Regions from separate parts of the Paenibacillus sp. P4_E11 genome, predicted to be linked through region 2. Evidence: riboswitches for the same ligand, from Rfam matches in the RefSeq annotation. Region 2 holds a riboswitch; each other region holds the start of a gene.
The links. Region 2 has a riboswitch for cyclic di-GMP ahead of AC1DWB_RS06540 (hypothetical protein). Riboswitches for the same ligand answer to the same signal wherever they lie in the genome.

Region 1: linked by a shared signal. The riboswitch ahead of AC1DWB_RS06060 (hypothetical protein) and the one ahead of AC1DWB_RS06540 (hypothetical protein) in region 2 are both predicted to bind cyclic di-GMP.
Region 3: linked by a shared signal. The riboswitch ahead of AC1DWB_RS18695 (O-antigen ligase family protein) and the one ahead of AC1DWB_RS06540 (hypothetical protein) in region 2 are both predicted to bind cyclic di-GMP.
Region 4: linked by a shared signal. The riboswitch ahead of AC1DWB_RS06890 (DUF3185 family protein) and the one ahead of AC1DWB_RS06540 (hypothetical protein) in region 2 are both predicted to bind cyclic di-GMP.

What each region holds. Positions count from the first base shown of each region.
Region 1 covers NZ_JBFUIX010000009.1:59,834-68,394, forward strand. Annotated here, with positions in the region: gene AC1DWB_RS06050 (hypothetical protein) at 154-363, opposite strand; gene AC1DWB_RS06055 (hypothetical protein) at 558-761, shown strand; gene AC1DWB_RS06060 (hypothetical protein) at 863-1,072, opposite strand; cyclic di-GMP riboswitch class I at 1,161-1,244, opposite strand; gene AC1DWB_RS06065 (class I SAM-dependent methyltransferase) at 1,329-2,135, opposite strand; gene AC1DWB_RS06070 (cold-inducible protein YdjO-related protein) at 2,427-2,591, shown strand; gene AC1DWB_RS06075 (PrkA family serine protein kinase) at 2,677-4,572, opposite strand; gene AC1DWB_RS06080 (DUF2161 domain-containing phosphodiesterase) at 4,945-5,679, shown strand; gene AC1DWB_RS06085 (polysaccharide deacetylase family protein) at 6,384-7,598, shown strand; gene AC1DWB_RS06090 (NAD(P)/FAD-dependent oxidoreductase) at 7,573-8,561, opposite strand, start outside.
Region 2 covers NZ_JBFUIX010000010.1:35,144-43,704, forward strand. Annotated here, with positions in the region: gene AC1DWB_RS06530 (glycine-rich domain-containing protein) at 2-1,171, shown strand; gene AC1DWB_RS06535 (YjcZ family sporulation protein) at 1,336-1,455, shown strand; cyclic di-GMP riboswitch class I at 1,631-1,715, shown strand; gene AC1DWB_RS06540 (hypothetical protein) at 1,791-2,081, shown strand; gene AC1DWB_RS06545 (molybdopterin-dependent oxidoreductase) at 2,364-3,719, shown strand; gene AC1DWB_RS06550 (lipoate--protein ligase family protein) at 3,866-4,849, shown strand; gene AC1DWB_RS06555 (alpha/beta hydrolase) at 5,115-5,843, opposite strand; gene pdhA (pyruvate dehydrogenase (acetyl-transferring) E1 component subunit alpha) at 6,167-7,255, shown strand; gene AC1DWB_RS06565 (alpha-ketoacid dehydrogenase subunit beta) at 7,259-8,242, shown strand; gene AC1DWB_RS06570 (dihydrolipoamide acetyltransferase family protein) at 8,341-8,561, shown strand, end outside.
Region 3 covers NZ_JBFUIX010000049.1:7-4,909, forward strand. Annotated here, with positions in the region: partial or broken rRNA gene AC1DWB_RS18685 (23S ribosomal RNA) at 1-216, shown strand, start outside; rRNA gene rrf (5S ribosomal RNA) at 383-499, shown strand; cyclic di-GMP riboswitch class I at 671-762, shown strand; gene AC1DWB_RS18695 (O-antigen ligase family protein) at 803-2,320, shown strand; gene AC1DWB_RS18700 (S-layer homology domain-containing protein) at 2,350-4,662, shown strand.
Region 4 covers NZ_JBFUIX010000011.1:7,776-16,336, reverse strand. Annotated here, with positions in the region: gene AC1DWB_RS06925 (response regulator transcription factor) at 1-1,092, opposite strand, end outside; gene AC1DWB_RS06920 (sensor histidine kinase) at 1,070-2,803, opposite strand; gene AC1DWB_RS06915 (MarR family winged helix-turn-helix transcriptional regulator) at 2,837-3,274, opposite strand; gene AC1DWB_RS06910 (hypothetical protein) at 3,371-3,832, opposite strand; gene AC1DWB_RS06905 (alpha/beta fold hydrolase) at 3,820-4,500, opposite strand; gene AC1DWB_RS06900 (hypothetical protein) at 4,604-4,930, opposite strand; gene AC1DWB_RS06895 (cupin domain-containing protein) at 5,065-6,387, opposite strand; cyclic di-GMP riboswitch class I at 6,628-6,719, shown strand; gene AC1DWB_RS06890 (DUF3185 family protein) at 6,788-7,798, shown strand; gene AC1DWB_RS06885 (hypothetical protein) at 7,984-8,561, shown strand, end outside.

The sequences.
Region 1 (8,561 bases), on a different contig from region 2:
CCCCTCTTTTCAACAGTTGTTTGAGATGGCGCGGCTGTAGCCGGGAAGCTGCTGGTAATAGTCTCCTGGGAAGAGAACATGGAACACCTTCATCCCTGCCTTCCGCACCGCTTGCAGCAGAGTGGGGAACACCATCGCGGCAATTTCATTCGATCATGTCAAGTATTCAACAGAGCGGTATCTGCCTGAAGACTCTTCGGGTGTCCCGAACGCACCAGCGTGCATCACAACGATTGCCGAACGGTTCAGATCGAATTCATAATCTGTCTTGGCCCAGCCGCCAAACCCTCCTGCAGGAATCTGGAGACTGAAATCTGCATCATGCTGTCGGTAATAACAAGTCGGCATTCGGACGATGCTCATATGTATTACCTCCTAATTGTGAATCATTCTCTCATCATACGACCAATTGCTAACATAATGCTACCTTAACACAATTGGAATCAAATATTACATATCCCGAATTCGCGGCACAAGATGCGGATCGTACGGTTATCAAGCCTCCTACGAATCATGATATAATGCTTGCATCATCCGAGTAATGGGAGGCCCCGCACTTGTTTACTCGTAAATCATCGGCTGTCGAGCCTTACTCGGCCTGTCACTTCTGGTTACTGCTTGCGGCGGAAGAGAGTATTACCGGTTACAACTACGAGCCCTGGCACATCCGCTATGTTGGGATTGACATCGCCAAAGAAATTTCCGAACGTGGTATAACGCTAGAGGTATACTTCCAGGATGCCGTGCCTGTCAACAAGTAATGATGTACTTGTGCTAACAATCTAAGAAGACGAATAAGAAGCCCGGACAATGGAGTCCGGGCTTCTATTATGTAAGGTGCGTATTCCACAACTCTCGCTCGTTATCGGGCCAAGCCATTTTTGTATTCCTGACAAGCGAGACAAGTTGAAACATCGACGCAAGTCGGATTCATCTTGCCAGTGAACTTCGTACAGTAAATCGGGGTCTTGAATTCAATATTCGAAGAAATCATCGAGCTGTAAGCGCAATTTCCAATCAATTCGACAGTTAATCGATGCAAATCGGTCTTCAACTGCTTCACTTCTTCCATTAATTAGCACCCCCTGACACTGATGTTGTCGCATTGCTAAACAATTAAAAGAACGCTGCCCATATGACAGCGTTCATAAGATCCGCTAGAGGGCAACCCGGCTGTCATAGCTTGCGCTGAAGACCCGTAGCTTTGCGTCCCCGTCTTTCGATCGGGTTTGCCAAATCATGCTAATGTACTACCAACCAGAGACTATAGTATCATAGATTCCCGCCCTTGTTTAATAGGCATATCGGACTATTTGTTATTCATGTTGTCACTTCGGCTTCCTGGCCTCGAATCGCAGTCTCACATAGTCCGCCATCCAGCCCTGTTCTCCATACAATGCTGGCCTAACTTCCTGTTCGATCTCCTGATAAACCGTCTCCAGCTGTTCGTTCGTCAACCCTGATGTGAAGGCTCCACCGAACATCCCGATCCAATGGAGAAGCCCATGTTCGCGGTCATTCAATGCCGTCGGACGTTGGAAAGTCACGAGACGATCGACCGTGAAGCCCTGATCTTCCAGCAGTGTGGCATATTGCCCTGCGGTCGGGAAATACCAAGGATTGCAGGCTATGGCATCTATACCGCGCCTCGTGACGGCCCGTTCCAGCGCCGTGGCAATGTGCGCTACGTTGCCCTTCGCGCCGAACTCGCCGACGAAGCGGCCGCCGGGCCGCAGCGCATCCCAGACGCCGCGGATCACATCCGCCGGGCGCTTCATCCAGTGCAGCGCCGCATTCGAGAAGACGGCGTCATAGGACGGTGATGTGCGGAAGTCTTGTGCATCGGCGACCTCGAATGGCAAGCCAGGGTACTTGGCCCTAGCCTCAGCAATCATCTCCGCCGATGCATCCATGCCTTCTACTTCCGCGCCTGATGAGGCGATCAGAGCAGTCAGATCACCGGTACCGCAGCCCAGATCAAGTACCCTCATGCCGGACTGGGGATCAAGCCAGTTCACGACTCCCTTGCCGTACTCCGAGACGAAGCCCAGCTGATTGTCATAAAGCCTCGAGTTCCATACCTGACTTATGTTGATGCTCGTTGTTCCTTGATCCACACTTGCTTTCTTTTCCATAATAGCAGCTCCCTTGATTAAATGATCTAATTCTTTACTTGTTGGTTTCATTATGATCCCAGTCCAGTTATACGTCTAATATATAGAAGCTTTAATATTAATAGGTAATTCCTATAATAGGATGACATAATAATTCCTGCACCTCACTCGATTTCATTTCGTCGGACTTGCTGGAATTATTAATTATTTGTAATGAAACTTGATATCTGTTACAGTGCCATAGGAATGTTTATTGATTCGGGAGGGTATATTGATTTGTTAACAGAGACAGCAAAACCAGAATTAACTCCAATGCCGATATTCAGGTGCAACAATAAGGAATGCAAAGCATGGATTCGCGAGGAGCTCGCTTCATCACCTTCACCAGATTGTCCGTTGTGTAAGGGGAAGATGGTTCGCAGCTTCAAGCATCTACCCAAGCTCGCTAAGACGCCCAAGCCAAGGAAGCGTCCTTAACTGCATTACGACCTCATAGCATACAAAAAAGTCCGGAACCTGCTGACATTCAGCTAGCTCCGGACTTTTATTTTGGTGGGGTTCTTTAGCGATTCAGGAGGCTTCCTACATAGCGCAGCAGCTCATTGGCTGAACCGGTCGTATAGCCATGCTCATCAACGAGTCGTTTGATTACTTCGTTGATTTTCTTCAGTTGGTTCTCATCTGGCGTTTTCGTCGACGTCGTAATCTTGACAATATCCTTCAAGTCCGTGAATAGCTTCTTCTCGATTGCTTCACGAAGCCGTTCATGACTGCCGTGCTCGAACTTCTTGCCCTTGCGGGAATATGTCGACATGCGGATGAGAATCTCTTCACGGAACGCTTTCTTCGCATTCTCTGACACCCCGATCTGCTCCTCAATCGAACGCATGAGTCGCTCATCCGGGTCCATCTCTTCACCGGTCAACGCATCCTTGATCTTCTGCCAGTTGCAATACGCCTCGATATTGTCCAGGTAATTGTTGAACAGCGTCTTGGCCGACTCCTCGTACGAATAGACGAACGCTTTCTGCACTTCTTTCTTCGCCAGCTCATCGTATTCCTTGCGGGCTACGGAGATGAAGTTCAAATACCGCTCACGCTCTTCCTTCGTGATAGAAGGATGTTGATCTAACCCGTCCTTGAGCGCACGCAACACGTCCAGGGCATTGATGAATTCAAGATTTTGCCGGATCAATGCGCTCGATATCCGATTGATTACATATCGTGGATCGATGCCGGTCATGCCCTCTTCAATATACTCGTTCTGCATCTCCTTGAGGTCGGCGTCCTTGAAGCCTTCCACCGTTTCTCCATCGTACAGGCGCATTTTCTTGACCAGATCCATCCCTTGCTTCTTGGACTCCTTCAGCCTCGTCATGACAGAGAAGATCGCAGCAGCCTTTAGCGAGTGAGGGGCGATGTGGATGTGCTTCATGTCACTCTGTTGGATGAGCTTGCGGTAGATCTTCTCCTCCTCCGACACCTTCAGGTTGTAAGGAACAGGCATCACGATCATTCGCGACTGGAGCGCTTCGTTTTTCTTATTGGAGATGAACGACTTGTATTCGGATTCATTCGTATGGGCCACAATGAGCTCATCGGCAGAAATGAGCGCGAACCGACCTGCTTTGAAATTGCCCTCCTGGGTGAGCGATAGCAAGTTCCACAGAAACTTCTCGTCACACTTCAGCATCTCCTGGAACTCCATCAGCCCGCGATTGGCCTTGTTCAGTTCCCCATCGAAACGATAAGCCCGTGGATCGGACTCCGTACCGAATTCCGTAATGGTGGAGAAGTCGATGCTGCCCGTGAGATCGGCGATGTCCTGCGATTTCGGATCGGATGGACTAAACGTCCCGATGCCAACTCGTTCTTCTTCCGAGAGGAAGATTCGTTCGATCATGACCTCTTCGATCCGGCTGCCAAATTCGGTTTTGAGCCGCATCGCGCAAGACGGACAGAGGCTGCCTTCAATCTTGACGCCTAACTCGCGTTCGATGTCGGCACGGAGCTGGGCTGGCACCAGATGCAGCGGTTCCTCATGCATCGGGCAGCCTTTGATCCCATAGAGCGCCCCATCCGGCGTCCGGGAATAACGTTCCATCCCACGTTTCAGCATCGTCACAATCGTGGATTTCCCGCCGCTGACCGGCCCCATCAGGAGCAGGATCCGCTTTTTCACATCGAGGCGTCTGGCTGCGGAATGGAAATACTCCTCGACGAGCTTCTCAACGGTCCGATCGAGCCCGAATATTTCATCTTCAAAAAACTTGTATCGTTTCCGCCCATTCTCCTCAGTTATCCCGTGCCAAGCAATCATATCGTACACGCGCGAATGCGCGGTTTTGGCTACACCGGGATTGGCTTTGACAAGATCGACATACTCGGCAAACGTACCGCTCCAGGCGGCTTGTTCCTGCTCCCGACGGTGCTCCGATATCCGTTTAAAAATGTCCATGGTGCCCTCCTCTCATCTGTACACGGCTAAACGCGCTTTCCTGTTCTGAGCTATTCCCTTTTGTATGTCTAGTTGTAAGCCGATGCTGAAGACCATCATGAAAACCAATGCAAGCCGATTGTGTACCGAGTGCGAGCCAACTCTGTGTCAATTCTGATACAACTCCGTATTCTTAGTGATACCGCAGTTGACTGCGGATTTCTTGACGCTGGGGTTTAGATTAGCAGTGTATTACATCCATATGCATCAAGCCCTGCGAAGTTGCCCAAAAATTTGCTTGAAGAAAGCTCAACTTTGCAATTATGGTATAATGATCGTGAGTTATTGTCAGGAAATATGACACATCGAACAAGTAAAGGAAGGACGAACAGGATGGCGATCCAAAGCGAAACCGAGCTTTATCTTCCTGTCAAAACATATTGGGAAACGCTAGGCTATGAGGTGAAGGGCGAGGTCAAGCATTGCGATATGGTGGCAATCCGCGGGGATGAGCCGCCTATCATTATTGAGCTGAAGAAAACGTTTAATCTACCTCTCGTCATTCAGGGAATCGATCGGCTGCAGCAAGCCGACAATGTGTATTTGGCTGTGGAGCTGCCCGCCACGGGAAGGGCGCCGCACCAGTTGAAGTGGTCCGAGCTATCCCGACTGTGCCGCATGCTCGGACTAGGCCTCATCACGGTGCGATTCTACTCGAGGCGCAAACCGAAGGTCGAGCTGCTCTGTCATCCTGAGCCTTACACACCGCGACGCAGTAAGGTGAAGGCTACTCGCTTGCTGTACGAGTTCAAGGAGCGCTCCGGCGACTACAACGTGGGCGGCAGCACGAAGCGCAAGCTCGTCACGGCCTACCGCGAGAAGGCGCTCTACTGTGCGTATTGTCTGCAGCAGAGCGGACCTTCGAGCCCTCGGCAGCTGCGAGAGCGAACCGAGAACGCGAAGGTGCAGCCGCTGCTGCGGGACAACGTCTACGGCTGGTTCGCCCGCGTCGAGCGTGGCGTGTATCGCCTGACCGACGCAGGCGAGCAGGCGCTGGAGCAGTACGCGGACATCGTCGCGCATATGCTCTCGGGCAAGGCCATTGCTGCGGCGGTGGCGCGGGATTGATGCTGCACGGTCGATTTCCGGCCCTACAGGGGGGGGCGGCGGCGTTTCGTTGCTGCAAAGCCGATTTCCGGCCTTACAGCGGGGGGCGACGCCTTTTCGTTGCTGCAAAGTCGATTTCCGGCCTTACAGCGGGGGGCGACGCCTTTTCGTTGCTGCTAGGCCGATTTCCGGCCCTACAGCCGGGGTAGCGACGCCTTTTCGTTGCTGCTAGGCCGATTTCGAGGCTGTCGATTCATTTCTCGAGCTGTAAGACGATTTTTTCGTCTTACAGCTCCTGCGGCTGGCGTTTCTCGGGCTGCAAGACCGATTTCGAGGCTGTCGATTAATTGTGAACAAGAGGAGTGGAAAGTGAAAAAGAGGACCCTGGCGAGTTTTGGCTTGAACCTCCTTACCGCGAAATCCCTTATACAATCAAACAAGATGTTTGAGCATAAGGGTCCTTTTTCACTTGGAACGGCCGTCTTAGCTTCTATCTACAATGAATCGACAGCCTATTTTTCGTCTTACAGCACCTGCGTGGAGGTTCAAAAAATTTTTCACTTGGAACGGCCGTTTTCCCGACAAATCCGCAACCGCTTACAGAATAAAATAGGAGGCCCAACAAAAAATAAAAGGAATGAATCTAGTGTTCCTCGTATATGTATATAGTAGAAAAGTCCTGCTAGCTGCTAGGGGTACGATATTGAATCGTGGCGGTGTCATAGATGGGCAAAAACAAGATGGTCAGCGTAATGACGATTTGGATGATCGTGACTGCAGTGGGAATTGCAGGTTGCACGAAAAAAGAAAGCAGTCAGTCTGTTTCGCAGAAGTCGGCGAACTCAACCGAGTCTGCATTCGGATCGACTGCGAGTTCAGCCACCGAACCTGCAGCCAGATCAGGATCCGGATCAAGGTCTGGATCTGAAGTAGGATCAAGATCAGGACCTAATCCAGCATCAGGAGTGTCGGCTGGATCATCACCATCTCATGCATCACCCGATTCCAAATCTGCAACCGCTTCCTCATCTCCATCTGTCTCTATATCGAGTTCTCAGTCTTCCGCACATGGAACAGGGGAGCCATCCCGATCCAATCCGCCTAACGAACAGTCGATGTCGATGAGCCTCTCAACGTCGGGTCACCCGGACACGAAAGCAGAAGTGTCTGTCGTACCCATTCAACCTGCACCTGCACAGCCAAATGCCAAGCTAATTTCCCCGGAGCCAACGCCGTCACAGCAACATCAACAACAGCAGAAACCTATAGAAACAGCCCATATTACCCGTATCCCGGTATTAAATTATCATAGTATAGGTACAGAACCCGACAACAATGCCGTGCTCGATCCTAAGAAGCTAGAAGAGCAGATGGCTTACTTAGCCAAAGAAAAGTATACCCCTCTAACGCTGCAACAGTTCATCGACATATGGGAAGGCAAGCTGCAAGCTCCGCCGAAATCTGTATTGCTCACATTCGATGACGGCTATGCAGACAATCATGAACAGGCACTGCCGATATTGAAAAAGTACGGGTTCCACGCCACCCTATTCATGTCGCCTGGATCAGTAGGCGATGGCTGGTATATCGATTGGAAGCAAGCCAAGGAGTTGCAAGAAGCAGGCTGGGACATTCAGCCACATGGGATGACGCACCCTCAACTAACCAAGTTAACGGAGGAGAAGCAGCGAGTAGAAATTGAAGAATCGGCCAAACAACTCGAAGATCATCTCGGGATCAAGTCGGAAGTATTCTGTTATCCTTACGGCCTGTTCAATAAAACTACGATCAAACTATTACAGGAAAACAAATACAAGCTGGCATTCACAATTGATCAAGGGTTTGCGGATACATCTCAAAACCCTTATGCGCTCAAACGATTGTTCATCGGAGGGTCGGACAGCTTGAACACGTTCATCCAGAAGTTGACGAAAGGGTGAGCTTGCCCGATAAAAGTTTGTTCATCCAAATAGCCGCTTGGCTTCCTTCACCCATCGCAATCGTCACCTGCTCAGCATGAACAGCGACATCGCCTGCGGCCCAAACACCAGATACATTCGTCATCTTCGTACGGGGATCGGTTACAATGTGGCGGTTCTCGAGACGTTCGACGCCCAACTGCCGCGCCAAGTCTGAATGTACGCGATTCCCCCCGAAGGCGATGAATCCACGTTCACCGGCAACAATTCTGCCAGTGCTCAACTGCACGCCCTCGAAGCAACCATCATCCGACTCGAGTACGCGTTCGATCGGCTCGGCGATATATTCGATTCCATGCCGCTCCAGCTCTTGAAGCGAGACCAGCTTGACATCACTCTGCTCATGGTTCACATACACCAATCGTTCGCTCCAATGTGTCAGGGTTAGCGCCATGTTCGCCCCTACGTCACCAGCACCCAGCACGATCGTCTTGTGCCCCTTGATTTCATAGCCGTCGCAATCGGGACATACATATACCGACTTGCCCAGGCAGCATTCCAATCCAGGTAAATTCGGAAACCGATCGAGGATGCCAGTCGCCAAGAGCAGCACACGGCCTACATATTGCGAACCTCCCGGACCTACCGGATCTCTCGAACCCTCGACTACCTTCCCGGTCAGTCTGAACCCTCCGCCTTTCTTCACGGGCAGCATCACTGCCTCTAAGATCTCGTCAAGCACGAATCGAACCCCCACAGCCTCAGCCTGCTGTCGCCCCAGACGGCGAAGTTCGGGCCCAGATATGCCATCAGGCCACCCCAGCACATTATGATAACTGCGGCATAACGTGGAGCGACCTCGACCCGCATCAATAACCAATACGCGATAGCCGTACCTGCCAAGCTGCAGAGCGGCCTGCAGTCCTGCAATTCCCCCGCCAACAATAATCCCGTCCGCATCATAAGCTTGTTCAGTAATGTTTC
Region 2 (8,561 bases):
CATGTCTTTTACAGTATTGATTGTTATCGCCATTGGAGTGCTAGCAGTATTCACCTTCACCAGCAGCGCCCGACTTTCATCCGATCGTGGTTCTAACCGGAAAGGGGCTAAGCGTGGAGAAGTTTCGGACAATCTGGTGTTCAATGGCTCGCCGCCTGCTTCAGTTGGATTGCGTTATGGTGTACCACTGCAGCCGGCCGTAGATCGTCTGGAACAAGCATTTGCCGAAGGCGAATACGCCGAACGGATCAAATACAGGGTGCTGCAACGTCATTCGCGCATTACATCTTCGGAATATGACTGGCATTTGGTGGAGTTGAAGCGATACTTCCTTATTGTAGCGGTGCTGAAGAACGTACCTATGTTCAGCAGTCGGGTGGATGATATCTGGCATGAAATGCTCTTGTTCACTCGAGAATACCAGCAGTTCTGCGATAAGTTCATTGGTTTCGCCGTGCATCATGCTCCGTATTTGAAAGCGTCACCAATGCCGGAGGAGAAAGCATGGTTCGACTGGGTGTATGCACAGCTGTTCGTGCCGATGACTTATAGTTCGCGTATATGGCAAGGGTTTTTCCAGGGACCGCTCGGCATAGATCATATTGAAGAGTTGGAACGGCTACAACCGGATGCCTTGAAACAATCATTGTTCAATGGAAGATCAGTGGATATGCATCGCGAAGTCGAGCTAACCGTCGACTGGTTGATCCGGGAAGCAAAACGCCAAATCCAGCAAGCATACCTTAACAAACAATCTAATCTGCAGAATCAATCATTAGGAAGCAGCGGGAGAACCGAAGGATTCGGAGGTARGGACTTCTCTTCGATTGCAGGTGCGATGCTCTTGTTCTCCGTACTCCAGCCGACCGATTACGCGAAGCAGATGAACGAGATGCTGAACGAACAGAAGCGGGCGGCAGAATCATCTACCGATACAATGGCTGGTGATGGGGCGTACAGCGATATAGTAGGCAACATTGAAATAGATAACGACTCTAGTGATCAACAAAGCCATGATGCCAGCGGTAATGAATCCGATCCTGGTTCAGATAGCAGCGGGGAATGGTTCGGCTACGGGTCGGACGGCGGGAGCAGTGGTGGCAACGATAGCAACGATGGTGGCGGAGGAGACGGTGGCGGAAGCGAAGGGTCAGGATCTTCCTCAGACTGACGACGCCATACCAACTATCATGGACATATACAAGTCATGGAATGGTGAATACCATTTATTGTTTTGGGAAAACAGGCATATATCCAATCCTTCCCCTCCCTACCTTCATACAGTAGTTAGTGTGGTGCAGCCACAGATATTGTAAGGCAGAGAGGAGACTGAATATGGGATTCGTTGGAGGCGTTGGTGCAAGTTGTGGAGTAGTTAGTCCTTTTTCAAGCGTTGGTATTGTATTGGTATTATTCATTCTGTTGGTAATTATCCTTCGTTCTTGCTTTATTTAATACGGCTTGAAGGACGATCACCGAGGAAACCGGGTCCCTGCCCGGTTTTTTCCCTGTATGGAAGACGAATAGTGACATATTGAGTAGTAAAATAGGAATAAAGAACGATGTACAAGGACGCACAATAGATTATGCTTGGTAAGCAACTATAGAAATTACGACAAACTTCGAACATTCTCGATAATGGCAAACCTGGCGAAAGCCAGCGGCGCAAAGCTACAGGGGCTACAGCCTTCGGGTCAAGCCAGCCAGCTACCGAAAGAGGGTTGGAGTTTTTTTATTCATACCTCGAACGGCTTAGCGATACGAATTAGGGATAAAGGAGATGATGGATTGTGTACGGCGAGACAAGTGTGGCCGAACAAGGGTTTTATTTCAAGGTAGGCGGCGATTTTTTTGGTATGTATCACACGTCTGAAGGACCTAAGTTATTTTTTAACCGGGACAAGTACAAGCTGAATGATAATTGCTGGGATGTGGAACTTGTCATCGGGCAAAAAAACAGTCTGTTCACGTTTTATTGGAAAGGGGAAGTGAAGATTTCATTTCGCTGCTCCATGCATCACGAATCGATCCTATCGTTGTTCCACTTGCTGCAAAATAAGACAGCACGTCGATTCGCTTAAGACTCAGAAGGGAATGCCACTTACATAGAGCGCCACTCTTGTCTGTGCCGACGGACACGCGTAGTGCTTTTTTTGTGCTGTAAAATCTAGGGCCCCCCGCAAAGTAATAGGAGTTTGCTTCAAAGGCCTCACGTCACTTTCCACTTTTGTGGGGTTATTTTGCCGCTTGACGGCCTTTCGTCACGTTCTTATTTGCTATACAATGGAATTAATAATTGAACTCGGCACATATCAAGGTTGGACGGCGAATACCAGGCGATTGATGATAAGGAGCGGAGTCTAATGAGGTTATGGGACTGGTGGAGGAAGAAGTCGTATGGCAAGAAGCTATCGGTGCTGCACACATGGAATGCCTGGTTAGTGCTGCTGCTCGCCGTGACCGGGATCATCCTGTTCATTCCTTCAATCAGGGGCGAGCTAGGGGCCGTACGGGTGTGGACGAAGCAAGCGCATATCTGGCTTGGTGTATTGTCGGCTCTGATCATCCTCATGTACATGCCGCGTATGATCCGGCACATTCGACAACTGCGCGGCAAGCCTGAGCAGCAGTGGAACCTTGGTGTTGTACTAGTGCTGCTCGCGGGGTGGATTATATCTGGCATAGTTCTGTGGCAGTTCCGCCATTTTCCAACGACTTGGACGAACACGATGCTCGTTGTACATGATTTGTTCACTTGGGTTGGCGTGCCGTATGCCATATACCACTCCGTGACGCGCAGCAGATGGTTGAAGATGAAGCGTCCTGGTGCAGTGCTACAGCGTGATCGACAAGATGGAGCCGCACGTCGGGAGACTCCGCGTCAGCCCATCTCGGCCAGCTCTGAATCGGATGTCAGCGGCAGCGCCAAGACATGGTCACCTTCTCCCCGCTCACTCACGGATAAGCTGCGCGACGTCATGTATACTCGCCGCACGTTCATTCGCTGGAGCTTCGTGGGGTTGCTGGTGCTGCTTATCGGGCCCAAATTCGCCAGATGGCTATTCGGCGGAGGTAGTGGAGGGATCGACCTGGCGAAGTACGATCCGAATCAAGACGGCAACCGGATGCTCCCGGCTCCGCAGCCTCTTCCTGACTCCGTGGTGCCGCTTGGCGGAGGGAGTCAAGGCGAATATCGCATCTATAGTGTAACGCCGATTCCGGCGTTCTCCTCGGATGATTGGAAGTTCACGATATCCGGCTTGGTGGATCGACCACAATCCTGGGATTGGAAGCAGTTCATCGATTTGAATCGCAGTGTACAAGTAAGCGACTTTCACTGTGTAACCGGGTGGTCGGTGTATAAGAACACGTGGGAAGGCATTCCGCTAGCTAAGCTGCTGGAGATGGCAGGTGTTCAGTCAAGAGCGAAGTTCGTCAAATTTTATTCCGGCGACGGCGTGTACACGGATACGCTGACGATGGCTCAGGCTGCACTGAGTGATGTAATGGTTGCAGTATTGTTGGATGGTAAACCAATTCCCCAAGATCTCGGTGGGCCAGTCAGACTGATTGTTCCGAAGATGTATGCGTATAAGTCGGTCAAGTGGTTGCAAAGCATTGAATTGATCGACAAAGAACATATTGGCTACTGGGAAGTGCGAGGGTATGATACTGACGCATGGGTCCCCGGTTTGAAGCCCAAACAGGGCAACATCTAAACCGCCTTATTTAGAAAATCTCGAACCGGATGCTGTATTCCTTACAGCTATTGGGTATCGAGGTTTTTTTGCGTTCATTCAAGTTGATTTCTTTTTGTATAGAAATCACGTAATATGGAGGAGTTAAGAAAGGAGTACGACTACATATGGCATCCAGAAGTGAAGATGAAACCGAACAACACAACAAGGAACATAGTTTGTATATCCACGACACTAGCGCAAGGACGCTTGTCGGTGACATATTAATCCCGTTCGCCTATGACGAGCTCATGTGCCGCAAGGTCGGTGAAGGCGCAGCTCCTGTTGCCCACGTCTGGCGTCATGAGAAGGCATTGGTGCTGGGCTTGCGCGACCGTCGCCTGCCTATGGCGGAGCTGGGCATTCGCTGGCTTAGCGCTCAAGGCTATCAAGTTGGGGTTCGCAACTCTGGTGGGGCGGCGGTTCCGCTGGATCCTGGTGTACTGAACGTCTCGCTTATCTTACCGAATGCGGTGGGCAAGCCGAACTTTCGGGCTGGCTTCGAGCGGATGCGCCAGCTTATTACTGAAACGCTTCAACGGTTCGGTGTAGATATCGAAGCGGGTGAAGTAGCAGGTTCGTATTGTCCGGGCGACTTCGATCTGTCTATCGATGGGCGGAAGTTCTGCGGCATCTCGCAACGCAGACAGCAACACGCTTATGTCGTGCAAGCTTTCGTTGTTGTGGAGGGCCATGCGGAGCGTCGTGCGCAAATGGTGCGTATGTTCTATGAGATGGCGACCGGCGAGGAGAATCCTCAAGGTATCGACGAGGACGGAGCAGGAGCTGCTGGAAATGCGGGAGCGGAGGCAAGAGCAACAGGAGCTAGTACAGGAGCAAAGCAAGAAGTAACAGGAGCTAATGAGTATGATCAGGTTGGGGAAGACGGCGGTACAGACACAGGGTTGGCTTACCCGAGAATTCAGTCCGGAACGATGGGTAGCCTAGCCAACCTTGCCAGCGGTAAAGGGATCACGATTCGCACATTCGCCTTAGCTCTGCAGCAAACGCTGCAGCAGTGGGGGGGCTTGACGACTCGACATCCGCAGCTACCATCGATGGACGAGCTTCAGCAGAAGGCGGCGGATTTGAAGTTGAGGTATGACAGTTGATGGGTTTGCCCTCAGTGACTGGTGTGAGTTAGACGGAAAACCCGTCTAACTCGCACCAGCCAAGGCGGAAAACGATGAGATAGACGGAAAACCCGTCTAACTCTACCCAAGCCAAGGCGGAAAACCACGAGATAGACGGAAAATCCGTCCATCTCGCCCAAGCCAAGGCGGAAAACGATGAGATAGACGGAAAATGCGTCTAACTCGCCCAAGCCAAGGCGGAAAGCGCGGAGATAGACGGAAAATCCGTCTATCTCTACCCCAATTAACCCAAGAAATGATGTAGAGCTTCCGGCAGCTCAGTCTGCCAAAATCCCCAGATGTGCTTGCCATCCTTCTCCAAATACGTCAATCGTGTATGTCGCTCCTCCAACAGCTGTCTCGAGATTCGGTTCGCGGCCAAGAAGTCGAATACCCCGCTGTTCGTCTCCACACTTTCCTCCTGCAATCCGATCAGCATGTACAGTTCAAGCGAAGACAAGTCGCTTTCCAAGCGCAACCGATCTTGCGTGCTGGGAAGAAACGCCCCGGACAACGTAAGTACCCGGGAGAACAGGGCCGGATAATCCAACGCCAAGTGCAGCGATACCGTCCCGCCGAGCGAGTCTCCCGCCAGCACACGAGATTGCGTGTTAGGTCGAGCGGGATACTTGTCTTCAACGAACGGGACGAGCTCTTCCACGAAGAATCGGCAATAGGCTTCGAACCGCGTACCCTCAGGCGCATATTCTTCAGTCCGCACCGCCTTATCCACGTCTACTGCGACGATGATGGCAGGCTCCAACCCCTCATCTAACACAAGTCGTGTCAATTGAGTCACGATCCGTCCAAAATTAATAAAATCTTCACCGTCTTGGCAGTATATTACGGGGTAAGTCAACAGCTCGTTATATCCCGGGGGGAGCGCAATTCGAACAACCCGTGTTTGATGAAGATGCAGAGAGGGTATGTGTTCCTTAACGATCGTGCGTTTATAATAAATGGATTGATCCATAGCGAAGTCTCCTTCTGAAGTCCAGCCTAGGGACTGAATTAATAGTAACCTGGAGTTATTTCGTTGATTTTGGCACAAAATAACCGAAGTAAATCAGGAAAACGGATGGAATCAAGGAACAATCAAGAAGCAAGCAGGGAAAGTTGTCACTAGCTTTTTTGAAAACTGTACTATATAATGAGTATGCCCTGTTATACTTGATATTATCGAGAAATACACGTTCCATAGGTACAGTATTACACAGTTTAGTGGAACAGGTTATGTAATATACTATAACAGTTTTCAATTCAGGCAGCAAACAATTCTAGTTCGAGGTGATCGCCATGAGCAAATCCTTATCCGAAGTCAGGATGGAAGACATTCAACCGTTGACGATACTTTCCGCTGACGGAACCGTAATCGATCAAGAAGCCGTTCCCCAACTAAGCGACGAACAATTGCGTGAGCTAATGCGCCGCATGGTGTTTACCCGTGTATGGGATCAGCGTGCCGTAAGCTTGAACCGTCAAGGACGACTGGGCTTTTATGCACCAGTATCCGGGCAAGAAGCTGCGATGATCGGCAGCGAGTTCGCATTAGTGAAGGAAGATTTCGTATGTCCAGGTTACCGGGATATGCCGCAGATCGTATGGCACGGGTTGCCTATGTATCAGGCGTTCCTGTATTCCCGCGGCCACCAGCATGGCGGGCAAGTGCCGGATGACGTGAATGTGCTTATGCCGCAAATCATTATCGGTGCACAGATCGTTCAAGCTGCCGGTATTGCAATGGGCTTCAAGAAGCGCGGGTTGAAAAATGTAGCGATTACGTATACCGGAGACGGCGGCTCATCGCAAGGGGACTTCTACGAAGGCATGAACTTCGCAGGTGCATTCAACCTCCCGGTTATTTTTGTCGTACAGAACAATGGTTATGCGATCTCCACTCCACGCGAGAAGCAATCCGCAGCCAAGACGATCGCACAGAAAGGTCTTGCCGCCGGAATTCGCAGCGTACAAGTGGATGGCATGGACGTGCTCGCGGTGTACAAAGCAGTCAGTGAAGCAGCTGAACGTGGACGCAATGGCGAAGGTCCTACTCTAATTGAAGCTATTACTTACCGATTCTCCCCGCACTCGATGTCCGGAGATGATCCGACTAAATACCGTACGAAAGAAGAAGAAGCGGAATGGGTGGAGAAAGATCCAATCGGCCGTTTCCGTAAATATATGGAAAGCAAGGGACTTTGGACAGAAGAAGACGAGAACAAAGTCATGGAAGAAGCGAAAGAAACCGTTGCTGAACAGATCAAGAAGGCAGAGTCCACGGAGAAGATGACCATACCTGGCTTGATTGACAGCATGTTCGAAACACCAACACAGCAGTTGGAAGAGCAGAAGGCGGCCTATATCGCCGCAATGGGGGGAAAGTAAGCCATGGCACAGATGACGATGATTCAAGCGATTACGGACGCGATGAGAGTAGAGCTGGAGCGTGATCCGAACGTATTGATTTTCGGAGAAGACGTAGGGAACGTCGGCGGGGTGTTCCGGGCTACGGAAGGCTTGCAGAAGCAGTTCGGCGAAGAACGCGTATTCGATACGCCGCTCGCAGAGTCCGGTATTGGCGGGTTGGCCATCGGTCTTGGCGTTATGGGCTTCCGTCCAATTGCGGAAATTCAATTCATTGGGTTCATGTTCGAAATGATGGACTCCATCGTGGCACAATCGGCACGGATGCGTTTCCGTTCTGGCGGCAAGTACAACAGCCCGATCACGTTCCGTACTCCATTCGGTGGCGGTGTTAAGGCACCTGAGCTTCACTGCGACAGCCTGGAAGGCTTAATGATTCAAACTCCGGGGATTAAGGTGGTATGTCCGTCCAACCCTTACGATGCCAAAGGTTTGTTGATCTCAGCTATCCGTGATAACGATCCTGTATTCTTCATGGAACACCTCAAGTTGTACCGTGCATTCCGCGGCGAAGTTCCTGAAGGAGAATACACGATTCCGATCGGAAAAGCGAATGTTGTGCGCGAAGGTACGGACGCAACCATTATTACTTATGGCGCAATGGTGCACACTTCCCTCAAGGCAGCGGAAGAGATTGAGAAGTCTCGTGGTGCGAAAGTGGAAGTCATTGACCTGCGTACATTAAGCCCGCTTGACATTGATACATTGGTAGAGTCGATCAAGAAGACAAACCGTGCTATTGTCGTACAGGAAGCGCAGAAGTCAGCTGGTGTAGCTGCAGAAGTAATCGCCCAGATTAATGAGAAAGCGATTCTTCATCTGGAAGCTCCTGTACTGCGGATTACGGCTCCAGATACGGTTATGGGCTTCCCACAAATCGAGGAAGATTGGTTGCCGAACCCAGCTCGCATTATTGCCGGCTTGAATCAAGTTCTGGACTTTAATTAACTTATTACTTGAACAAATCTCAAGATTCCCGCAGGCGGATAGGTACAATCCATTGGTGCGACACGCCTAGTGGGATTCTTATAGTGGAGGTAATGGACGTGGCGATCTATAATTTCAGACTCCCAGAGCTGGGCGAAGGCTTGCACGAAGGGGAAATCGTCAAATGGCACATCAAGCCGGGCGACACGATACAAGAAGACCAGACGATTATGGATGTACAGAATGATAAAGCGACTGTTGAAGTTCCGTCTCCTGTTACCGGAAAGATCGTTGAGATCAAGGTAAGCGAAGGTACGGTATCGGTCGTTGGCGACATCTT
Region 3 (4,903 bases), on a different contig from region 2:
CGTACCGCTGGTGTACCAGTTGTCTCGCCAGAGGCACCGCTGGGTAGCTAAGTACGGACGGGATAAGCGCTGAAAGCATCTAAGCGTGAAGCCCCCCTCAAGATGAGATTTCCCAATTAGTAAGACCCCTTGTAGACGACGAGGTTGATAGGTTCGGGGTGGACGCGCAGTAATGTGTGGAGCTGACGAATACTAATCGGTCGAGGGCTTATCCTATTCACTCTTACCCGGAGTGACCAGTTATACAAGTTGCGGCTCGTTACCGCTTTCGCATCTAGTTTTCAGGGAATAAGCATTTAACAGGATGGCTAGTCCGTCCTGAAGAGTGTGATCTACACATGGCTGTGTAGAAACCTGATCTATACCCTTATTACGCACTTCGTTTGGTGACGATGGCGGAGGGGAACCACGCGTTCCCATCCCGAACACGACCGTTAAGCCCTCCAGCGCCGATGGTACTTGGACCGCAGGGTCCTGGGAGAGTAGGACGTTGCCAAGCAGGAGCAGATAAACAAGAGAACCCCTACAATATGTAGGGGTTCTCTTGTTTTGCAGGTGCTGGGAGTATGAAAAAAAATTCCAGATATTATTGTAAATATGGAGCGAAACCTGTATATTATAATACAGTGCTTAATTCGACATCAATCGACATGCAAAGAAGCCAGGCGAATAAGAAAAAAGGCAAATCCGTACGAAAGTCGGAGACGCAAAGCCACGGGTCTACCCCGCCTCAACAGGCGGCAAGATAGCCGGGTTGCTCTAAATGAGCTTGGTTTCTTTTTGTCATTTTAGGGGATTTCATATGAAATTCGGTGTGAATATTTGGATGGTTTGCCTGTTTTTGTGGATGGGAGCTGGGTTTCAAGGATATTTTTACGAGACGGGTTATTTGATGATGACGGTTATTTCAATCGGTGTAGCCCTTATTGCCGGTTATGTACTGAAATCCGTTTCGTTTCACCCCTACTACCACGGACCTATATTGCTGTTGGTTGCGCTTTACTGGGGCTCCATAGCCTATGCGGTCGACCACGAGAAAGCACTGCTTGAAGCGATCAAGGTGACAAGTCTGGTTCCGATCGCCCTGCTAGCTGCAACGATTACGCCCGAACAGCGGACAAGCCTATACAAAGCCTGGGTATGGAGCGGGAGCATCGTATCGATCATCGGAATTGCGTTTCATATGGATCGGAATGGACGTCTGGAGTCGACATTCGAATATGCCAACGCTATGGCGATCTACTTGCTTGCGGCTATTTTGCTTGCCATTCTCCTCTATCTCAAACAACGTCATAAGTTCTACTTCGTGCTAATGGCTCTGAATGCGGCAGGCTTGCTGCTTACGATGTCCCGTTCCGTCTGGGTGTTGTGGGCCGGGGCTCTGTTGCTCACGCTAGTCGTATTCCGGGAAGCTAGATGCCGTACGGCGGTGGTGTTAGCCGGGGCCGCTCATGCCGCAGGCTACCTATTGGCTGCTCTGGTAAGAACGGATGCCTTGTTTTTGTGGCAGCGGGTGAAGAGCATCCAGCCGGAGACGTCGGAATTTCGAATTCGACTGGTCTATTGGCAAGACAGCTTGTCTGTCATTCGGGACTATTGGTTGGGCGGGACCGGAGGGGGTGGATGGAGCATCATCCAAGCCGCCTACAGATCTCAAATGTATTATGTCCGTTACGTGCACAATCATTACATTCAGCTTGCTCTGGACATAGGGGTTATCGGGTTGGTTGTTTTTCTGGTTGCACTTGTAGCTTTTTATATAGCAGGATTTCGACATATAAGGCGTTTTGACGTATTGGCCGGCAACGCGTTTTGGACGAAAGCGGCCATGCTGTTGGCGGGTTGTATGCTGGTGCATGCGGGGTTTGATATTGATTTGGAGTTCCCGCTTCTCTTTGGCTTGCTGGTCGTTGTGCTGTCGGTCCCCTTTCATAGAAGCAAAGAGCCGAGGGCTCGTTCCGCTGGCAATAAGCCCCCGCTGAGAACGATCTTCGTGTCAAGTACGGCAATCTGCTGCATGGCTTTCGTTATGTGGGTAGGCGTCGGGTACATGGTAAAAGAACAAGCGATTCAGCTAGTCAACCAGAAGAAGTGGGAGCAAGCGCAAGCGGGCTTTGAGAAAGGGGCTTCCCTGATGCCGTGGTCCCATACGATCCTCTATGAATCGGCCAAAGCGTATGTCAGGCAAAGCAACGAAACGGGTGACCAAGCCTGGCTGGTTCTGGCGAATGCGCAGCTGAACGAAGCGATTCGACGCGTACCCAAGGAAGATTTATATCAATCCCTCAGGGTTGATCTAGATAAAGCGCTGTCCCATTAGCGCAATTCAACATGAACAGGAGAGGAAACATGAACAAAGTTCGAAGCCTGAAACGCCTATGCTACATGATTACGATTTCGTTGTTAACCTCGATGCTGCTGCCGATTATATCGTATGCCGCATCAACCGTGCAGTTCACGTACGACAGCTCAACGGGGAAATTGAGCGGTTCGGTCTACGTGCAAGATCCTAATAAAGTGCAAGTCAGCGTTCAAAATGCCGTATACGAGCTGACGAGCATTCCATTGAAAGAAATGGCGAGCCAATATATTACATACGACGACAATAACGCTCCGCTCAAGTTGGCCAGATATGAGCTTAACGTCGGGGTGAATAACGCGCCGAGCAAAATCATTATGAACGCTTGCGGGCAATCGGTAGAGGTTGTCCAATACGGCGGATTCAACAACTACAAGTTTTACGCATCCTCCGATTCATGGCGGCTGGGTCCTTACCGAACAACCGGCCATCAGTTTTTCACGGTGCATCCGGAAGCCGCTTATATAATGGCTGGAGACAAGCTTGTGGACTTCGTGGCGGCGGATAACGATTCGGATACGATTTCCGTAGATTTGCCGTATGGGGGCGGTTCGTCCAGTGTACTTAAGGCGGTGTACGCTTCTGATTTTACACTGTGGGACGATACCGTTAGTCAGTCCGTATATTTGAACAAGGCTGAGAAGAAATCCGACTACTTTATCGTGCAAGCAGGCGCCAAGCTGACGGCCGGACATCAATATACGCTCAAGCTGTCCGTGACTGCAGATGGGGATGAAATTAAGCTTCCGACCACCAAAGGCTTGTACAGTGCCAGAGTGTCCGTAGGGTATATCGATTCGGATAACTTTATGGTTACCAAGAGCCGGGTGTATTTCGACAAATTGAACATCGGGGTAGTTACACCTGACGGTACGCCTGGAAGCAAAGGCGCGGGAGCGCCGTTCGCTGATATGAGCAGCTGCTCTGGTTCTGGCAATGGTAATGGTACTGAAAATGAAAATGGCAATAGCAATGGAAATGGAAATGGGGGCGGTGTGAGCCCGGGCACTGCACCATCCGGAGATCCGAGCATCAAAGAAACGGACCAAGGGGTTCAACTGGGCGGCGGTGCGGTTACCGTGACCGAAGCTACCGAGTCTAATGGCCAATTGGTTGCCAAAGTAGTGCTGACCGGCGATAAGCTGGGGCAGGCATTGGACCTGTTGAAGAATAAGGCTGAAGCGAATCAAATCGTTGCCATCGACATTAGCGGAACGAAAGCGGCGACTGCTCAAGTGGAATTCCCGGCGGGCATCCTATCAGGTGCAGCGACTAAAACCCCGAATGCCGTGCTGTCCATACAAGGGAGTCATGTCGGGTATGAGCTTCCCTTGAGCGTGCTGAATTTGCAAAGCATCGTGCAAACCCTTGGAGTCCCGATAGAACAGGTAAAGGTTATCGTGACGATGGAGCAAGTAATCGGATCCCCAGCGGCTCCCATTGCGAATCAAGCGACTTCGTCCGGAATGACGCTGGTTGGTGATCCATACGAATTCTCCATCCGCGTCGAAGCAGGCGGCAAGAGCGTACTGGTTAACGATTTTGGAAACACGTTTGTGACCAGAACGATCACGCTGCCAGGAATATTTGACGTTAGTCAGCTGGCGGGTGTGCGATATGATTCGGAAACGAAGACATTTTACCCTGTTCCAACGATATTCTCGACAGTAAACGGCCAAACCCAGGCATCGATGGTTCGAAACGGAAACAGCATGTACGCCGTAGTCACTCATCAGAAATCATTCGAGGATTTAGCTAAGCATTGGTCCAAACAGGATGTAGAGTGGTTAGCTTCTAAAATGATCGTGCAAGGAATGACAGATTCGTCTTTCATGCCTGACGATTCGATTACAAGAGTACAGATCGCATCGTTGTTGGTACGGGCTTTCGGCTTGACTGAAGATCGCAAAGCCTCATCTTTCACGGACGTATCCGCAAATGACTGGTTTGCAGGCGCAGTAGGAGCTGCGGTAAAAGCAGGGCTAGTCAGCGGGTTTGAGGATCAAACGTTTCGTCCGAATGCTGTATTGACAAGAGAACAAATGGCCGTAATGGCATCCAGAGCCCTTGCGTTTGCCGGTAAGGAAGCTAGTTCGAACGGATCCGCAGGAGCGCTTGCTGCGTACGGCGATGCCGGTTCCGTCAGCGATTGGGCCAAATCGGCGTTCGCCCAACTGGTCCAGGCCGGTATTATGCAAGGAACTGCCGATACCGAGCTCGCTCCGGCTAAGACCGCGACCCGTGCACAAGCGGCCGTTGTAGTCAAGGGTCTGCTGCAAGCGGCGGGATATGTGAATAAATAATTGTAAGAAGCCTCTTTCCGAATCGAGTTTTCGGGAAGAGGCTTTTTTGAGATATCAGAAAGAATAAGTTCTTTACCGTACTGAAGCGTTTAGTGGTGCCCTCTTCGTTTACAGATCAGATATTTTTAGATTTCGGAGTGGAACCGGAGGTTCCCCTACTCGTAAGCTGAATAAATATGAATGTATAACATTCGTTGCGGACCTGAGATTCTTTATATGGAGAGATGAGTAGGTATATGAT
Region 4 (8,561 bases), on a different contig from region 2:
ATGGGAGACCGCCACTTCCAAGTCGAATTGCCGCTCGAGACCAAGATCTCCAAACTCGGTCAAGATGCGAAAGAGAGTCTGTAGCATACTGTACTGGGTGGCATCGCTACTTTCCCAGCTCGCTATTAAGGCATGCAGCGCCTCTGTGAATGGCTTTTCCCGTTTCCGTCCAACCGCCTCGATTACCTTAGCCGTCTCTACTATGAACTTACGATCCGTATCTGTCTCCTTAATGCCGGGGTCTCTTAGAATCCGCACGTGCGACTTCGCAAAAACATGCGAGTGTACAAGTTCTCTCCGGAGCTGCTTGCTCGTCGCGTGCAGTTGGTGAAGCGACAAGTCCGATTCCATGATCCACGCAACCGGCATCGGTTGATTCAGCAAGCTTAATAGCACAGGGTCAAGGCTGGCCCGAATACGGTCTTCATCATCGTATGCGTGGGAAGCCAGTAGAAGCAGCCGCTCATTCGGTCTCTCGCCGTTCAATAACCAATGTCGAAGGCCAAGCTCCTCGCAGCGCTTCAAGTACTCAGCAAGCAGCGAAGATGGCCACCATGCCTCTCCAGGGTGCAAGTCCATCACTCCGTTGCAATAAGGCCCTGCGCACACGAGAATCAGTGCATATTGAGAATATTGAAGTGTGGGAGGACAATGGTCTAAATTCATGCCTTGCAGTAGCAATCCCAATGCCTCCTGCTCCTGACTTATCTTAAGCTGCTGGCGTTTCAGCTTCAGCTTCCGCAGCAGTTCCTGAATTTCTTGAGCCGTCGCAGGCTTGAGCAAATAATCATCTGATGCATGTGTCAGGATGGCTTCCCGAACATATCCATAATCCGAATAGGCGCTTATTACAGCCGTTAGAAGCTCGGGCTTTCTCTTCTTTGCTTCACGAAGCAGCTGCAGCCCGTCCATTCTCGGCATCCTTATATCGGTAAGAAGTACGTCCGGATCGAAATCTCCCATCATGTCCAGAGCCTCAACCCCGTCATAGGCCTCCGCCACAATGACACCTTCGGGTTCATCTCTCATAATAAGTGCTTTCATCCCACGGCATATCGCCACTTCGTCATCAACCAATAATATTTTTAACATCCGTCTGTTCTCCTAGTTCACACCCTAATGTTACAGAGGCGCCGCCCGTCTTGTTGTTGGAAAGTTCAAATCGCAGCGAATGACCAAACGTATGAAACAGCCGATTGTACGTATTCAACATCCCGAGCCCCCCTTCATCTGCTTGAAGGCCGAACCGTCCGGGCTGTCCCTGTCCCTGTTTGCTTGCGAATTGCTCCAAATAATCGGTTCGGAATCCGTCTCCGTCATCATGAATTTGTACGTTCCAGCTTGATCTCGAGACCGATACGCGAAGTTCAATGCGCCAAGGGTACTTTTTCCCGACAAAGCCGTGCTTCATGCAATTCTCCACAAAGGGCTGCACAGAAAGCTTGGGTACGCGGACCAAGGCCAGATCCCCTTCCAACTCCACATCTACGACCAGATGTTCCCGGTAACGGGTCTTCATAATATCGAGATAATGAAGCGTATGGTCGACTTCTTCCTGCAGAGATACGAGCTCCCTACTGTCATAAGTAATGTAACGAAGCATCCGAACCAGCTCGCTAGTAATCTTGGGAATCTCTTCGTTACCGTCCTCCATCCCCAGCATGCCGATCAAGGTCAGCGTATTGTATAGAAAGTGGGGATTCATTCGGGCCTGCAAGGCAATAAACTGTGCTTGAAGCTCGCGGGAATGCGCTTCAACGGCATGCTGCTTGGATTCCTCCATTCGTTGCAGCATACTGGTAAAGGCATGATAAAGATGAACGATTTCATTATGGGTTCCTTTGGCATCCATTCCGGCGAACAGCCGTTCCAATTGCTCCTTCGTCCGGGCATCACCGGGAACCTGGGCCATCGCATGGCTGAGCTGAACAAGCGGCCGGGTCGTTCTGGATGTGAAGAAGAAGAACAAGACTAGCGAAACTAGCGACACCCCCCCGGCAATCACAGCCATCCAATAGCCGGTATTGCGCACAGACTTGAGCAACAGGTCCATAGGCTGGGATACGACCAGCCGCCAACCGGAGCGGGATAGCTTATGCTCGGCGGTGACTGCTTCGGTTGCGGACAGCTGCGACGGAGTAGCCGGATACAAGATCTGATTGTTGTTGTCATAGAGGATGACTTGTTTGCCATTGGTCGCAGGCTTTCCTTGGGATAACATGGCTTCGAGATAGGAGGATGGAATCTGGACTTCAATAACCGTTCCGGGCACAGCGCTACGAATGACGGAAACGACCATTTTCCCCTTGGAGTCCCAGTCGTCCCGATGCGGAGGAAGTACAAGCAAGGGCTTCGTCTGAAGCTCGCTGAACCAGGACAAGCTGGCAATATTTTTCCGTGCCTGTTCTCTATTGTATGTCGACCCGAATGAGAGGAAGGTGCCGTTGTCCTTAATAATCGAGATACGATTGAAGCTATCCGGCTCAATGTCCAAGTCCATCCGCATCTTATTAAACACATTGATTACTTTATTATTGGAATTTGCGTCGGGCGTCTCCTTCATCCAGTTCTCAATCGAAGGGTTTGTAAGCGTGTTCACGGCCAATCTGTCTGCCGACACGATAGCGTTGTCAAGCTGCTCGGCTAAGGTCGTTACCTCCCACCGGAACGACTCGGACAGCGTTCGATTGGCCAGAGACTGGTAGTATTTATAAAAGCCTATATACGAGAGCGGAATGACCAGAAACACAATCAGCGAATAAATCGCAAACAACCGGGTCAGCAGACTCCACTTCTTCAACATGATTCTGACTCCTTCATTCTGCTCTCCAGTGCATTACCTGCTACCCATATCGCCATCCGCCAGCCTGCGGTATAGACCATGCAGCGTGTCAATCTCTTCGTCGCTCAACACCGAGAAGATCCGATTCTCCTGCTCCCGCTTCAGCTTAATGACTTCCTGCAAGAGCTCCTTGCCTTGCTCGGTAATTTCGAGGAACACCAAGCGGCGATCTTCCTCGTCTCTGCTTCTCTGAACATATCCTGCTTCAACCAATTTATCCGTCAAACCCGTGATCCCTCCAGTCGTCACAAACAGCTCAGCTGCCAGACTGGTCGGTTTCTGCGGGCCTTTCGTCTCTAAGATTCTCAATATGGCCGCATGCGTAGGTGAAATGCCGCTTAACTTGGTTTTGTTCCACTCCAGCATCCACTTCTTCGACATCAGGCGCAGCATTTCCGTGATTTCAATTAATTGTTGTTCACGACTCATCATTCAAACTCCCAGCATTCTTGAGATTCGCATCAGATCAACATTAGCACCAATCGTATGGAGGGTCAATGAGGGGCTGTTTACAATAGGATATAACTCTCACCCCAAGATTTGAATCGCCGTACACACAATCATGCCATTACGCTGCTCAGCTTGAAAGAAATAAGCTTGTGCAGATTCGGGAAGTTCAGCGGTAACCCGGCCCGAGGCAGCGTCATAGATCGCCGGAGCCTCCGCCCACATCACGCTTGGCCAATTCTTCGCTTCCTCCGCGTACATGAGCCGTACCTGATCTCCATGCTCAGCGTCCATCAATTCAGCTGAGGCGGATCGGCCTACGCGAGCTTGACTCTCGAACCGCGCAAGAGCCGGCGCGCTCTTCACAATGGAGGCGGCGAAAGCATATATTTCCTCCCGCTCCCAGCCCGCTATATGCCCATGCCTCATCCCTTGGATGACGGACAACGTCGTGAGCGGCTGATTGCGTTTCGCTGTTTCGTACGACTTGCCGAATATAGTGAGCGGGAAATGGGAGTCGTTCGTTCCGTTCACCCACAACATAGGTAATCTCGCCTGAGGCAAGTATGCAGAAGGATCCCATAAGCTCTAACCCGCTGCTCTTCCTCTCCCATCGAGGCGAATGCTCGCTCATATTGGTTGCCCGCCTCGAACAAATACCCGCAGCCGTATACGGGAATGGCGAACTTGAATCGGTCGTCCAATCCGGCAACAAGACTTGTCAAGATTCCGCCCCACGAGATACCGGTTACGCCAATTCGATTCGGGTCCACTTGCGGGAACGAAAGGATGAGCGAATGCGCCAACAGGACGTCAGCCACCGCATGGTACATCCATTGGTCGATCAGCGGCAGTTGGTAATCGCTGAATTCACCTTGCCGCGATGGCCCGCTCCAGGCATGCTGCGGGCGGGTCCCGTCTTCGCCTTTGTCGGCGGGCGTATGCCCCTCCAGATCCATGGCGATGGCGGCGTAGCCCCGCTCGTTCCAGATCCGCACCCATTCGGCGAAAGCCGTACCGCCGCCGCCGTGGACTAGAACGACCGCTGGCACCCGCTCCCCTACTGCTTCCTTCGGAAAACCATAGTACGCAAACACACGCGTTGCTTTCCCTTGATACGGCATCGCCTCGTAATAGACAGCCTGCAAGCCGTCGGTTTCAAACCCCTGCGCATAATAATGGTTGGGGGGGATTCCCGAGCCGCTCGACATCCCAAAGCAATTCGACTTGCCCTCCCATTCGTTCGTCTTTCATCTATATTCGCTCCCATCTTATTAGAACTTCGTTCCCCCACTTCAGATATATGTCACGCACTTATATAGGAAGCTTCTTCTGTCCGAATCGCCACCCTGTTCGTCCAGCCGCTATCCCGTATCCCCGATCGCTGATCACCAGCGGAACGGGCGCATGCGTTTCCCCGGTATCCTGCTTCGGATCGCTAGAGAGCAGGCTTCCTCCGCCTGTCAAAGGCTCCTCAGTCATCTCCACCGACTCGAACGGAAAAGGAGCATTCGGCAGCCGAGACATTGCTACCTTCCTCAGCTGCCGATCCATATACGACGGTGGAGACAGCCCCTCTGGGCTGCCTACTGTCATCGTCCATACGCCTGGTGGTACAGATTGCCATGCTAATGGGTCCATTCGATACTCGCCTGCCTTTCGATCTTATAGGGATTCCCGGCTTGCAATGAAATGACGCAATGAGCATGATCGGGAGCACCGACACCGCAATGACTGCCAATTGCACGCCGGTTGGCAACACGTTGACCAGATGATTAATCAGTCCTGTTGTTTGTCCAAGAAGGAGCGCATGATCGCCCCACTTCAAAGATAATGAGCTTCAGCGGCTGGCTTCCGTCATTTTCCAATCCGTGCTTCCACCAAGGTTTATTCAGCACCACATCACCAGCCTTGACCGGTCTTGCTTCCCCGTTGACTGTCATAACACCGGTCCCCTCCAGGATGATATACATTTCCTCATCGTCTCGGTGACCATGATAGCCAATCGAATTACCCGGCGGGATAACGCTGTATCCCAGAAACTTGACCGGTGTATCGAAATCGTTATCGCCGTACAATCGGATTCCCTGGATCGTCCCTTTTCCACGATGACTCACCGTTTCCTTCAGATCCGCTTCAAGGAAGTTGCGAATAACCATAGGCCCGTATCCCCAACTGCTGGAAGTGTCCACCATCCGGTTCGTTCCCAACGATACCTTGGCATAATGCGCCAACGCCTGGTTCTTCAAGTAACTCTTCCCACTCGTTTCGGCTTCCCTATTCTCCCGAAGGGATGCCAGGAATTCGCTGAACGGGCCTGAAGCATCCACATCGCTGAAATCATCGAAACGTACAGTTCCTTCTGCTGTGGTGAGCTCTATATGTTTATCCTCCAGGACCAAGCTGCCTGCTGTCCCTTCGATTCGCCAATCGCCGGACCACTCTGTCTGCTTACCTCTCGTTATCGTGGAGCCGCGAAACGTTGCTTGAATACCTGCCTGCATGTCCATTACAAGATGCAACTCATGACGCTGTACGGCCATGATGCTCCCGACCTCGCGACCCGTCAAATAGCGAAGCAAGTCGAAATGATGCACGTACAATTCCTCCAGCACCTCGGTCGGCTCCACCGTGACCTTCTCCCTAAGGCGATAAAAATCGCAATGAATCGTCCGGACATCACCAATGGACCGGTCATGCAGCAACTGCTTCAACTTGCGAACAATTGGGAAAGCGCGATAATTCTCAGCGATCATGAACGGAATGCCTTCTCGCTCCGCCCTTTCCACGACCGCGATAGCATCCTTATAATTATCGGCAATCGGCTTCTCGCAGAACACCGGAAGCTTGTGGTCGAAGGCCAAATGGTTAATCGCGGTATGCGCCTGCCTTGGCGTCACATTCACCAGCATATCCGGCTTTTCTCGTTCGATCGCTTCCCCCACTGATGTATAGAAGGGCACACGGTCCACGTTCACTTCCTCATTCTTGCCAGGGTCGACATCCACCACGATCAATTGGATGTCGCTGTGCAGGTTCCGTAGTCTCCGGTACCACCCTGATCCGAATCCGCCCAAGCCAACCAACACCGCTTTCATGCGATCCCTCCCGCTATTCCGTCACCAAGTCAGATGTAATTGTTTTCTAATCTTAATCGTACACCTTCCAGACCCGCTGCTCTATGTCCTAACTTTCGCTCGGTTGTGTTTTGTTACGTTTTTAAGTCTACTCATTTATTCGACATTAATTGCAGGATTTTCCTATCGTATGTCGAATTTAATGAGCAGCAAGATGCATATTATGGTTATTAAGAACCAGTGAGCCGATAACGAAGTCGAATGAACCAAAGGCAAATCCGTACGAAAGGCGGAGACGCAAAGCCACGGGTCTAATGCTTCCCTTCAGAAGCGATGACAGCCGGGTTGCTTTATACAACTTCGTTTTTTTGCTGTGCATCAATTGCGTAGGTTGTGACATCAAGAAGGAGGATAAGAGAGAATGATTAGCTTTTCATGGTGGCTGCTATTGATAATTGGATGTGCGTCGGTATTCGTAAAACAACTGCTGGAACAGAACAACATCATCCGATCGTCGGCTTCTATTAAAAATGCGATGTGGATATTGTTACTGATTGGCTTCATCTACGATGTGATGGGTCTCTCCACCCGAATGATAGGGGATGTTGCGTACTATACTCAGCTATATGTATCTGATTCTAGTCCAGTAGTGATATTCTTAGCGCTATATTACGCTGTATCGCTGGTTCTTATGTACTTATGGCTGAAGCTTGAAAACTCTGTGAAATTTTCACCATACATACTTGTCGGTCTATATGTCATCCTGGCCAAAACATCATTCAGTGTATTCCGCTTAGCCATTCTGATCGTATTAGTTGTGCTTGCGGTTGTCGCACTTGTTCTATGGATTCGCGAGAGAAACAAATCGGGTATTCAGTCGGGGACAAGATCTACTGTGTCTGCAGCAACACCGTGGTCAGGAGCCGGAGCAGCGAAACCATCGACAGCCGGATCATTCCAAACGAACGACTCCATTCGTTACATTATCGGCGGCATCCTCCTTGTTGGCGGTATCCTGCTTGTGGTTTATGGGATCGTGCAGATGAACACGGACGAACAGCAGATCAAAAACATGATTTCACAGTTTACAAAGAAGGATGCGGGGAATCCGGGCGTTACTTATATCGTATTCGGTTCGATCGCAGCGATTGCTGGTATTGTGATGCTGGGGATCAAGCGGAAGCCGATAGGTGCCATGCCGTTACATACTCATCTCCCGCAACAGGCGCAGGTAGCGCAGTCTGAACAAGCTGCCGTACGTGAGACTTTCCGAATCGAAGCAGAGGAGCAACAAGGTGCAAGCGGGGCAATCGTGCCAACCGTGCATCCGAATCGAACGCACAAGTTTTGTACGAAATGCGGGACGAAGAATGAAATCCGTAACCTTTATTGCAAGCAATGTGGTGAACGATTTATAGATGCAGAGGAGTAGACACGATGATTTGTACAGCATGTAAGCGCGAGAATGATGAGGGGTCCAAGTTTTGCAACGATTGTGGACATTCATTTGAGCAACCGACCACAGCACTTCCCGGCAATCGCAGGAAGCTAGTTGTCGGATTATTAGCGGCAGTCCTTGTGGTTGGAGGCGCTATGATATGGAATAGCCGCGCGAAAGTGGACAATGATGAACGTTCGCCCCAATCGACCACAACAAGTGCTTCGCAGCCAGCGAATTCCAAAGTGTTCAGTAAAGGCGCAACTCCAGTTGAACGATTACAGAACATTCGCACGTTCGCTCTTGGCTTTGTGCAAAATGTGAATAATAAGCAATATGAGGCGTTACCGGATTATTTCGCAAAAGCTTTCTATGAAGGAAAAGTAAGTAAAGACCTCAGTCGGATCGTCGGACCAGGGAATAAACCATTCTGGAGCATTCAAGAAAATACATGGATTGTTTTCCCGGATCACCCTACTCGCGCTGACGTGGTAAGCAGATTGAAAGACAATACGGTAAATGCAAAATATCCACTCTCGATTTGGAATGTCGACGTTCGAGCAGACGGGAAAGAAGCCATTGTGTATGCCGCCTATTATAATAGTAATGAAATAGGGCACAATTATCTCTACCTTCATATTGTCCAGGAAAAAGGCAATTGGAAAGTGGGACGTATCGGCAAAATATATAATGTAAGGACGGACTATAAATATAGTGAACTACCATCCGACCTCTACACGATCGGCCAGGAATTTGC